One region of the Micromonospora sp. LHW51205 genome, then DNA from elsewhere that is predicted to be linked to it. Evidence: riboswitches for the same ligand, from Rfam matches in the RefSeq annotation. Region 1 holds a riboswitch; the other holds the start of a gene.

Region 1 (5,895 bases):
TCGCCTTCTACGTCAACCACGGCGCGAAGAACGCCCACCTGATCCGGTTCAACCAGCTCACCCACGTGCAGCTGCACCACGGCGACAGCGACAAGGCCCCGAGCGCCAACCCGGTCTCGGCCATCTTCGACAAGATCTTCGTGGCCGGGCAGGCCGCGATCGACAGGTACGCCCGCGCCGGCGTGGAGATCCCCGCCGACAAGTTCGTCGTGGTCGGCCGGCCCCAGGTCGAGGCCATCGAGGTACGCCGGGAGCCGGCCGCCGCCTCGGCGCACCCGACGGTCCTCTACACCCCGACCTGGACCGGGCACCACGCCGACGCCAACTACTGCTCGCTGCCGGTGGCCGAGACGCTGATCCGCCGGCTGATCGACCGCGGGGCGGCGGTGATCCTGCGCGCCCACCCGTACACCGACAAGAACCCGGCCTCGGCCCGCCAGCTCGCCCGGCTCACCGAGCTGCTCGCCGCCGACCGGGCCAAGACCGGCCGCCCGCACCTGTTCGGCGCCGCCGCGGCCCGCGAGCTGACGCTCACCGAGTGCGTCAACCGCGCCGACGCGCTGGTCTCCGACGTCTCCGGCGTCATCTCCGACTGGCTCTACTCCGGCAAGCCGTACGCGGTCACCGACACCGGCGCCGACGGCGAACACTTCGTCGAGCGGTTCCCGCTCGCGGCGTCCGGCTACGTGCTGCGACGCGACATGTCCAACGTGGACCAGGTGATCACCGACCTGCTCGACGCCGACCCGAAGGCCGCGCAGCGCTGGGCGGCGCGCACCCGCTACCTGGGCGACTTCCCCGCCGACGCCTACGCCGAGGCGTTCCTCGCCGCCGCCCGCCGCGAGCTGGAGGCCGACTGGGCGGTCCCGGCGCAGCGCGCCGTCGTGTAGGCCCCGCTCTACAGGTACGCGTCGAGCAGGGCGAGCACGGCGGCCGGGTCCTCGACGTGCGCGTTGTGGCCCAGGCCGGGCAGGGTGGCCACCGGCACGCCCAGCTCCTTGAGCTGCGCGTCGCTCACCATCGGGTCCTGCTCGCCGCGGGCCAGCAGCACCGGCACGCCGGTCGCGGCCAGCTGGGCGGGCAGCCGAGGCTCGCCGACCGCGAACGCGGCCGGGTCCATCGCCAGCCGCCAGCGGCCGTCGACCCGCCGCAGCCCCGCCTCCACCACCGGGTGGTCCGGGGCGAACAGCCCGGCCAGCCCCGAGACGCGCAGGTAGCGGCGGGCCGCCTCGTCCCGGGTGGCGAACCAGGTGACCGGCCGGGCGGCCAGCTCGCTCGCCTTCGCCAGCTCGGCCGGGGACCAGACCGCCTTGATGCCGAGCCCCACCACCGCGTCGACCGGAAGAGCCCGCTGCCGGGCCGCGAGCGCCAGCGCCACCACCCCGCCGAGCGAGTGTCCGAGCAGCACCAGCCGGTCGTGCGGGCCCAGCCGGAGCGGACCGAGCCCGTCTGCGACGCGCTGGGCCAGGGCGTCGAACGAGTAGCCGTCGAGCGGCGGCGACCAGCCGTGGCCGGCCAGGTCGGGGGCGAGCCAGCGCCCGGGCCAGCGGCGCTCCAGCAGCGGCGCCCAGGGCAGCCACACTTCGCCGGTGGCGCCCATGCCGTGCAGGAGAATCAGGTGCCGGTTCCCCGTCGCATCGCCCATTGGCGCAGTCTGCCACCGCCCGCCCCGGACACGCGAGACCGAACCCGCCCCGCCCAAACCGCCCGCCCTCGCCCTCGCCGCCGATCTTGGAGTTGTGGTGCCTCCCATAGCGGGGCGAGCCGGGCATACCAGGCGCCACAAGTCCAAGATCGGCGCGCCGAGAGGGCGGCGGGCGAGGGGCGGGCGGGGACGGGGAAGGCCGGCGCCCCGGGACGGGGTGCCGGCCTTCGCAGGGTGCGGGGCGGTCAGGCGGAGTAGCCGCGGCTGGCGATCCAGTGCGCCAGGTCGATCGTGGTGAGCCAGTACGACGGCAGCGACGGGTCGGCCGAGTCGGCGATCCGGACGGTCCGGCCGTCGTCCTTGTAGCCGATCACCGCGACGTAGTGGCCGCCGGGGAACGAGTGCCAGCCGCCGTTGGTGTCGGTGGCGGTGCCGGCGACGTTCGCGACGACCCCCCGGCCGTTGCTGATCGCCTCGACCACGTCGGCCTGGAGCCGGTCCATCTGGGCCGGGCTGGCCGAGCCGGGAATCATCCGGGTCCGGTACGGGTTGCCCTTGACCTGCTGGTTGAGCACGCGCGTGGTGTCCTCGGCCGAGTTGGTGCCCATCTCGGTGGTGCCGAGCGGGCCGGCGAGGGCGTCCTGGCTGCGCTCGATGCCGGTGGCGCTGAGCGCGTTGCGCACGGCGGCCGGGCCGCAGTAGTAGTAGTTGATCTGCGCCTGGTAGTCGTAGTCCAGCGTCTTGCTCGACGGCGGCTTCGGCGCGGCCTTGGTGACGTCCGGGTCCGCCGCGGCCTTCTTCGCCGACGGGGAGGCGCTGGGCGACTTGCTGGGCTCGGCGCTCGGCGACGCCGGCGGGACGCCGATACGCGCCTCGCTGCGGCTGGCGGGCTCGCCGAGCCGTGCGCCGAGTTCGGCGACCGAGGCGGTGTTCTCCTGCTGGACCGGGGCGTCCTCACCGGCGGCGAGGGCGGTGCCGGCGCCGGCGGCCAGCACGAGCGCCGCGGCCGATCCGGCGATGATCTGGTACGGGCGTTCGGTGGCGATCCGCCGCAGCTGACGCTTCAGGTGGTGCTTCACGAAATCCTCCACGGGGGGCGTGATCGGCACACGCCGGCCCGGCACGTGGAGGGGTTCACACGTGCTGGCAGGCCGGATGGGCCGGGGGAACGGGTACGCCCGCGATGCCGGGCGCCCAGGGGCGGTTTGCCGGTCGCGTCAGGCGAGCGCGGGTACCGCGGAGCCGTGGAGGCGGGGGGACGATCGAGGGGTGGGCACGAGGATGGGACTCCTTCCGTGGCCGCCGACCGGGTTAGCTGACGGATTCGGGCGGGAAGTACGCCCTACCGCGGCAGTGGCCGCGGATTCACCCCGATGGTGCTCATGGTTCCCCGGTTCGTGATGACACGATTAGGCGGGTCGGCGCGGCGTCGCCTTCTGCGATCGGTTACCGCACCGGACGCGCCGACACTACCGGCGGGTACTGCCCCTGCCAAGCGCTCCCACCTGCGTAAACATGATCCCCGGTAACGGATTTCGGAACAGCCGGTTACTCACTTCACTCAATGGGACAAGCGGTGGTGACGGCGCCCGGGAGGCGAAAAGGGGACAGACGGCGAGCGCCTGACCGGCAATGGCGCGGCTCATTGGCCTGTTCTGCGCTCCACGCCCGTTTCGGCGCCGGGGGTGAGCCGGCTCACTACATTCCGGGTAACAATTCGGTCGCCTCAGCCGACCCGGGCCGGACGCCAGCGGGCGTTGCGGACGGACGCGCCGACCGGCAGGGGGATCGTCGCCACGCCGCGGGACACCGGGGCGGGCCGCACCGCCAGGGTGGCCGCGTACGCCTCGGCGGCGAGCGTACGGGCGGCCTCGGCGGCCAGTTCGGCGTCCCGCCACGCCTGCCGCTCCCGCTCGGCGGCGCTCTCCCAGCCGGTCCGGCGCCGGTCCCGTACGGCCCGGGCCAGCACGATCTCCTGCTCGGCCGGGTGCCGGCGCGGGTCCCACCCGTTGCGGCGCGCCAGCACGTCGGCGAGTTGCCGGGCGGACAGGTCGCCGCGCCAGTGCGCCGTCATGGCGGCGTGGTGCAGCCAGCGCTCCCGGGCCGCGTACTCCGCCGGGGTGCGCGGGGTGCGCGGGGCGGCCAGCGGGGCGGCCCCGGCCAGCCGGCGGGCGGCGCTGTCCGCCTCGTCGTACGCGGTCCAGGCGCGTTCCGCCTCGTCCTGCGCGGCCAGCCACCGTTCCCGGCGGCGACGGGCCGTCTGGGCGGCCCCGGCGGCGGCCACCGCCACCTCCTCGGCGTACCGGACGAGGTCGTCGCGGCGCGCGGCGTCCTGGTCCACCGGATCGGCGGCTACCTCGGCGACGCCGTCGCGCTCGGGCCGGGCCACCAGCGCGGCGAGCAGGCCGAACGCGAGCAGCATCAGAAAGGACCAGATGGCGGCGGCCTCGGGGACCGCGGTGAGGAAGTGGTAGAGAGCGGTCTGCGACATGGTCGGCACCTCACGGGAAGAACCTGGCGGGAGAATCCGCACGGCCGGTCGGGGCGCGGCGCGGGGGCGCCGGGCCGGCGAGGGGCGGGTGCGGGATGACGTTCGGTGGGTGCGGTGACGGGCGCGGCCCGTGGGCGGATCAGCGGGCGGGCGGGGCCCGCAGGCCGACCGGCGCGGTGATCCGGCCGGCCGGGACCGGCTGCGGGCCGTTCGGGAGCGTGTCGGTGGCCCGTGCGGCGGGCGCGGGTGCGCCGTCGGGACGGGCCTGCCGCTCGGCGGCGCGGTCGGATTCCGGTCGCGGGGCGGCCGGCGTGCTCACGTACGCCGGGCCGGCTGGCGCGGCCGGGGCGGCGGCGGCCGGCAGCGTGGCCGCGCCGAACGAACAGGCGACGACCACGGCGAGACTGGCGAGCATCCGGGCGGTCCAGCACGCCACCCACCACACGGGGCAGGTGAGCGCGATCGGAAGCACGGGTACAAATTACCGCCGAACCCCCAGTGACGCACCGCCGCACGGCGTGTCGCGGACCGACCGGCCGTCGTGTGCGCGTGTCAGTCCGGGCGACGCCGCCCGGCGTACTCGATGTCCTCGGCCGGACCGGAGACGGACCGCGCGCCGCCGTCGGCGGCCGCGCCCTCGGCGGGCCCGCGCGGAGCCGGCACGGCCGGTGCGCGCGACGCCGCGCGGGCCCGGCGGGACGGGCCGAGCAGGCGCATCATCGGCACCTCCACCCAGCGGTGCAGCGCGGCGGCCAGCGCGAGCGTGAGCAGCAGGAAGCCGAGCACCGCCAGCGGCCCCCGCCAGCCGGGCAGGCCGGTCCCCCAGTCCCCGGTCAGCCGCAGCACGGTGACCATGACCAGCACGTGCACCAGGTAGAAGGCGAACGAGACCTCACCGAGCCAGATCATCGGCCGGGACCGCCAGGGGGTGGGCCGGCCGCGCACGTCGGCGTCCGCCGCCGCGGCGATGACCAGCAGGTACGCCACGGCGAGCAGCGCCGCCCAGAACTCGGCCGGGATCCACAGCGCGGCGACCACCCAGGTGGTGACGAACAGGCCGGTGGCGACCGCGAGGTTCGGTCCGCGCCAACGGTGGCGGCGCATCAGCTCGGCGGCGGCCACCCCCATCCAGAACTCCAGCGACCGGGTCACCGGGAAGATCTGGGTGAACCACCACCGCTGCTCCTCCGGCACGAGCTGCTGGCCCGGCCACAGCGCCAGGATGAGCAGCGGCGCCGCGACCAGCACGGTCCGGAGCACCCCGGTACGGGCCCGGCGCAGCCACGGCACCACCAGCGGCAGGCACAGGTAGAACGCCAGCTCGCAGGAGAGCGACCAGCTCACGTTGTTGACGCTGTAGAAGTAGCCGTTCAGCGGGATCCACGCCTGGACCAGGAAGAAGTTGCCGATCGCCGCCCACGGCAGGACCGGGTCGGCGAACCAGGCCGCGACCGCCAGCGCCGCCACGAACGTCACCACGTGGTTCGGGTAGATCTTGGCGAGCCGTCGGCGCAGGAACGTCCACGCCCGCTCCCCGTCCCGGTACGACCAGACCAGGACGAACCCGCTGAGGATGAAGAAGAACTCGACGCCGGACAGGCCGAGGCTGAACGCCTTGTCCACCACCGCCTTCAGGTGCGGCTCGGCGACGATCCCCATGGTCCCGGCGTGGAAACCGAAGACCAGCAGCGCGGCGATCCACCGCAATCCGGTCAGCGACGGCAGGCGCGGGGCACGGGTGACAGTCGGCGCGCTGGTC
Region 2 (5,895 bases), on a different contig from region 1:
GTACCGGCGCGGTCCTGCGCAAGCAGGAGCACGTGGTACGCGGCACCGGCACCGGCGCCTGGAACGGGCCCAGCCCGCTCACGCTCAACACCACCCAGTCGGGCTCCACGTACACCATGAAGGACCCGACCGTCACGAACCTGAGCTGCCAGGACGCGGCGAACAACACCACGTTCAGCGGCTCCGACGACGTGTGGGGCAACGGCACCGCCACGAACAAGGAGACCGGCTGCGTGGACGCGCTGTTCTCCGCGCAGACCGAGCACAAGATGCTCGCCCAGTGGCTGGGCCGCAACGGCGCCAACGGCAACGGCGGCTACTGGCCGATCCGGGTGGGCCTCAACGACCAGAACGCCTACTACGACGGCAGCCAGGTGCAGATCGGCAAGAACACCGCCGGTCAGTGGATCGGCTCGCTGGACGTGGTGGCGCACGAGATCGGCCACGGCATCGACGACAACACCCCCGGCGGCATCTCCGGCGGCGGCACGCAGGAGTTCGTGGCGGACACGTTCGGCGCGGCCACCGAGTGGTTCGCCAACGAGCCGTCCAGCTACGACGCGCCGGACTTCCTGGTCGGCGAGAAGATCAACCTGGTCGGCTCCGGCCCGATCCGCAACATGTACAACCCGTCGGCGCTCGGCGACCCGAACTGCTACTCCAGCAGCATCCCGTCGACCGAGGTGCACGCCGCGGCCGGGCCCGGCAACCACTGGTTCTACCTGCTGGCCAACGGCAGCAGCCCGACCAACGGGCAGCCGTCCAGCTCGACCTGCAACAGCAGCAGCGTGAGCGGACTGGGCATCCAGAAGGCCATCAAGATCATGTACAACGCCATGCTGCTGAAGACGTCGTCCTCGTCCTACCTGAAGTACCGCGTCTGGACGTTGCAGGCGGCGAAGAACCTCTACCCGAGCAGCTGCACCGAGTTCAACGCGGTCAAGGCGGCCTGGGCGGCGGTCAGCGTGCCGGCCCAGTCGGGTGAGCCGACCTGCGCCGGCGGCACCCCGACGCCCACGCCGACCGCCACCACCACCCCGCCGTCGGGCGGCTGCTCCGGCAACAAGCTCGCCAACCCCGGCTTCGAGTCGGGCAACGTGAGCTGGACCGCCTCGTCCGGCGTCATCACCACCGACAGCGGCCAGGCCGCCCACGGCGGCTCGTACAAGGCGTGGCTGGACGGGTACGGCTCGTCGCACACCGACACGCTCAGTCAGTCGGTGACGATCCCGGCCGGATGCCGCGCGACGTTCAGCTTCTGGCTGCACATCGACAGCGCGGAGACGACCACCGGCACCGCGTACGACAAGCTCACCGTCAAGGCCGGCAGCACCACGCTGGCCACCTACTCCAACCTGAACAAGGCCACCGGCTACGTGCAGCGGTCCTTCGACATCTCGTCGCTCGCAGGCACCACGGCGACCATCTCGTTCAGCGGCGTGGAGGACAGCTCACTGCAGACGTCCTTCGTCGTCGACGACACCGCGGTCACCCTGAGCTGACCGTGGCGTAGCGCGGCCGGTCGTCGTCCTCCCGGCGGCCGGCCGCATCGTCGTGCCGGGCGGTGCCGCGTCGCGCGTGGCCGCCGCCACGTGCCGGGGCGGCGCCGCGTCGTGCCGGGCCGTGTGCGGTCGGGTCAGGCCGGACGCCCGGCCTGGGACGCCGTGCCGCGGTCGCGGTGGATCCGCGCGGCCGCCTCGTGCATCGCGCGACCGAACAGCTCGGCCTGGTCACCCATGCTGCCGAGCCGGGCGGCGAGCGCGTCGGCGTCGGCCCGCGCCGACGCGCTGACCCGGGCGTCCAGCTCGGACAGCGCGGCGTTGGCGGCGGCGGTGACATGTCCGCACAGGACGTCGAGGGGCTCGCCGGCCAAGTCCGGGTCGATCGTCACGGAATCCAGCCGGCCACCCTGAACGGCGACCGCGCGGACCCGGCCGTCGGCTGCGGTGCCCTCGGCGCGCAGCAGGTCGCCCGGCTCGCCGTCGGCGTGCTCCGAGGCCCGGGAGCGCATCGCGGTGAGCGCCTGCTGCGTGCGGGTCAGCAGTTCGTCGATGCTCGCGGCCGCCGAGAACGGATCGTTGGTCATTTCCGCGCTTTCTTCACGTCTGAGCCGATCATCGTGACCCTAGCAACCGGCTCCGACGAATCGCGGTCAGCGGCCGTCACGGGTGGCGTCCGGCGCCGCGAGCAGGCCGGACACCGGCGGCGCGGCGTGTCGCGGGCGGCCGGACGCCCGGCCGGGTCGAACCGGCCGGGCGTCCGGACCAGATCAGCGCAGACGCAGCCGCTGACCGGGGAAGATCAGGCCGGGGTCGTCGCCGACCACTGCCCGGTTGCGCTCGTGCAGGGCACGCCAGCCACCGTCGACGCGCTGCGCCACGGCGATCTCCGACAGCGTGTCCCCGCGCCGGACCACGTACGTCCCGGCCGACGGCTGCGGCGCCGCAGTCGTCGCGGCCCGCTCCGGCGCGGCCTTACGCGTGGCGGCCCGCTTCGGGGCGAACTTCTTCGAGGTGGCCTTCTTCGGGGCCGCCCGCTCGGACCGGGTCGCCGCGGCGTTCGCCGAGCCGCCCTTCTTGCCGCAGACCGGCCACGCGCCGATGCCCTGGCCGCGCAACACCTTCTCCGCGACGGCGATCTGCTCGGACCGGCTGGCCAGGTCGGCGCGGGCGGCGTACTTCTGGCCGCCGTAGCCGTTCCAGGTGGCGCGGGAGAACTGGAGCCCGCCGTAGTAGCCGTTGCCGGTGTTGATCTTCCAGTTGCCGCCGGACTCGCAGCGCGCGACCGCGTCCCAGTTGACGCCCGCGCTGGCCGGTGCGGCCGGGCCGAACAGGCTCGCGGCGCCGACGGCGGCGCCGGCCAGGACCGCTCCGAGAGCGGTACGGCGGCTTCGGGCCGAGTATGCAGTTGCCATGTGGATTCCTCCACGCCGACGAGGTGAGCTGTCGGGTTCGGGCCGAGGAGCCCGGCCGCCGGTGGCGGCTTCACCCCGAGGTGACGATGCACCGTGGAACGTGTGGTTCCCCCGCTCCCGCACGAGGTTCGGTTACCGGGGCCGGCGGCGGGATTTGGCGTTTCCGGCCCGCGGTGCCCGCGAATGCGAACGAAACCGACGCTAAGGACGGTTTGCGACGATCGTCCACTTCTTGTGATGGTGTTCACCCGGCCGGGCTACCACCTGTGGAGCTACCGTGGCAGGGCCGAGCAAGATCACGGGAGGGGCGGGACGGATGACCGATCACGGACACGAGCTCACCTTCGGCGGCTTCATCACGCCCGCCGCCGGGCAGCCCGACCAGGTGGTGGCGCTGGCCACGCTCTGCGAACAGGTCGGGCTGGACCTGGTCACGTTCCAGGACCACCCGTACCAGCCGGGGTTCCTGGACACCTGGACGCTGATGTCCTACGTGGCCGCCGTCACCGAGCGCATCCGCCTGGCCGGCAACGTGCTCAACCTGCCGCTGCGCCAGCCGGTGGTGCTGGCCCGCAGCGTGGCCAGCCTGGACCTGCTCACCGGCGGCCGGGTCGAGATGGGACTCGGCGCGGGTGCGTTCTGGGACGCGATCGAGGCGACGGGCGGGCGGCGCCTGTCCCCCGGCGCGGCGGTCGAGGCCCTGGACGAGGCGATCCGGGTGATCCGCGAGGTCTGGGACACCGACCGCCGCGGCATGATCCGCGTCGACGGCGAGCACTACCGGGTGGTCGGCGCCAAGCGCGGTCCGGCGCCCGCGCATCGGGTGGGCATCTGGGTCGGCGCGTACAAGCCGCGCATGCTGCGCCTGGTCGGCCGCGCCGCGGACGGCTGGCTGCCCTCCCTGTCCTACCTGCCCAAGGGCCCCGACGAGCTGCCCGCCCTGAACGCGCTCGTGGACGAGGGCGCGCAGGCCGCCGGGCGCGACCCGGCCGAGATCCGCCGCATGCTCAACGTGACCGGCACGTTCGCGCGCTCGTCGGCCGGCTTCCTGGCCGGGCCGCCGGAGCAGTGGGTGGAGGAGCTGGCCGGGCTCACGCTGGAGCACGGCATCACCACGTTCATCCTCGGCAGCGACGAGCCGCGCGCGATCCAGATCTTCGCCCAGGAGGTCGCGCCGGCGGTCCGCGAACTCGTCGCCGCCGAGCGCACCGCGCCCGGCAGCGGGGCCCGCGCGGTCGCCGACGACACAGCCGCCACCGGCGGCGCGGCCACGCTGGCGGTCACCCCCACCCCCGACCCGGGGGTACGTCTGAGCGCGCGCCGCCCCTGGGACGAGTCGACCCGGCCGACCGCCCCGCCGCCTCCGGCCGGCCAGGTCTACCCACCCCGGGGGCAGGCCGCCGGGCAGCACCTGGTGGACGTGCACGACCACCTGCGCCAGGAGCTGGCCCAGGTGCGCGACCTGCTGGAACAGGTCAAGCGGGGCGCCGTCTCGCCGGGCCGGGCGCGGGCGGCGCTCAACGAGATGACCATGCGGCAGAACAACTGGACGCTCGGGGCGTACTGCGCGGCCTACTGCACCATGGTCACCCAGCACCACGGGCTGGAGGACGCCTCGATCTTCCCGCACCTGCGCCGCTCCGAGGCCGGGCTGGCGGCCGTGCTCGACCGCCTCGAGGAGGAACACGTGGTGATCCACGGGGTGGTGGAGGGCGTCGACCGGGCGCTCGTGGAACTGGTCCACCGGCCCGGCGACTTCACGCAGCTCCAGGAGGCGGTGGACCTGCTCACCGACACGCTGCTGTCGCACCTGTCGTACGAGGAGCACCAGATCGTCGAGCCGCTGGCCCGGCACGGCTTCTTCCCCGGCCAGCTGTGAGGTAGCTGACTTTTGACTTCCTAAGTCAGGGGGTACCGTCGACGCCATGACGGACCTCCTTGCGCAGCGTGACTCCTGGTCCACCGCCAACTGCTCGATCGCCCGGGCGCTGGAGGTGGTCGGCAACCGCACCACGCTGCTCCTGCTGCGCGAGGCGTCGTTCGGCACCCGCCGCTTCGACGACTTCGCGCGGCGGGTCGGCGTCAGCGAGCCCGTCGCCGCCGCACGCCTCAAGCAGCTCGTCGCCGACGGGCTGCTCGACCGGCGCCCCTACCGCGAGCCCGGGCAGCGCACCCGCGACGAGTACGTGCTCACCGCCAAGGGCAGCGACCTGATCCCGGTGCTGGTCGCGCTGCGGCAGTGGGGCGACACGTACGCCGCCGACGAGGCCGGCCCGGCCGTCCGGCTGACCCACGACGAGTGCGGCGCGGCCGTGCACGCCCGGCTGCGCTGCGACGCCGGACACGACGTACCGCCCGGCGAGCTGGCCGTCCTGCCCGGTCCGGGCCTGCTGTCCGCCTGACCCACCTTCCTTTCCCACCCCTCGGAGCGAGACATGAAGATCGCTGGAAGCACCGCCCTGGTCACCGGCGCCAACCGTGGCTTCGGCCGGCACCTGGCCGCCGAACTCGTCGCGCGCGGCGCGACCGTCTGGGCCGGCGCCCGCAACCCGGACACCGTCGACCTGCCCGGCGTCACCCCGGTACGCCTCGACATCACCGACCCCGCCTCGGTGGCCGCCGCCGCGGAGCGGGCCGGTGACGTGACGCTGCTGGTGAACAACGCCGGCGTGAGCACCGGCGCCGACCTGCTCGACGGTGACCTCGCGCAGATCCGGCTGGAGCTGGAGACGCACTACCTCGGCACGCTGTCGGTGGTACGCGCGTTCGCGCCCCGGATCGCGGCGAACGGCGGCGGCACGATCCTGAACGTGCTGTCGGCGCTGTCCTGGTTCACGATCCCCGGCGTCGGCGCGTACGGCGCGGCCAAGGCCGCCGAGTGGTCGATGACGAACGCGCTGCGCCTGGAACTGGCCGGCCGGGGCGTCCGGGTCGCCGGGCTGCACGTGGGCTACATGGACACCGAGATGGCCGCCGCCGTG

What was found. A riboswitch is a leader RNA that binds a small molecule or an ion and turns the genes downstream of it on or off. The one in region 1 is predicted to bind cyclic di-AMP.
Region 2: it holds a riboswitch for cyclic di-AMP, as region 1 does, so the genes downstream of both, DQE82_RS12695 (transglycosylase family protein) here and DQE82_RS17440 (C39 family peptidase) in region 1, are expected to answer to the same signal.

Annotation. Positions count from the first base shown of each region.
Region 1 is NZ_QMEZ01000004.1:316,128-322,022, forward strand. Features, by position in the region: gene DQE82_RS17430 (CDP-glycerol glycerophosphotransferase family protein) at 1-890, shown strand, start outside; gene DQE82_RS17435 (alpha/beta fold hydrolase) at 899-1,645, opposite strand; gene DQE82_RS17440 (C39 family peptidase) at 1,891-2,724, opposite strand; cyclic di-AMP (ydaO/yuaA leader) riboswitch at 2,931-3,071, opposite strand; gene DQE82_RS17445 (hypothetical protein) at 3,372-4,136, opposite strand; gene DQE82_RS17450 (hypothetical protein) at 4,276-4,608, opposite strand; gene DQE82_RS17455 (acyltransferase) at 4,689-5,895, opposite strand, start outside.
Region 2 is NZ_QMEZ01000003.1:81,557-87,451, forward strand. Features, by position in the region: gene DQE82_RS12685 (M4 family metallopeptidase) at 1-1,502, shown strand, start outside; gene DQE82_RS12690 (YbaB/EbfC family nucleoid-associated protein) at 1,637-2,086, opposite strand; gene DQE82_RS12695 (transglycosylase family protein) at 2,270-2,914, opposite strand; cyclic di-AMP (ydaO/yuaA leader) riboswitch at 2,913-3,058, opposite strand; gene DQE82_RS12700 (LLM class flavin-dependent oxidoreductase) at 3,231-4,793, shown strand; gene DQE82_RS12705 (helix-turn-helix domain-containing protein) at 4,840-5,316, shown strand; gene DQE82_RS12710 (SDR family oxidoreductase) at 5,350-5,895, shown strand, end outside.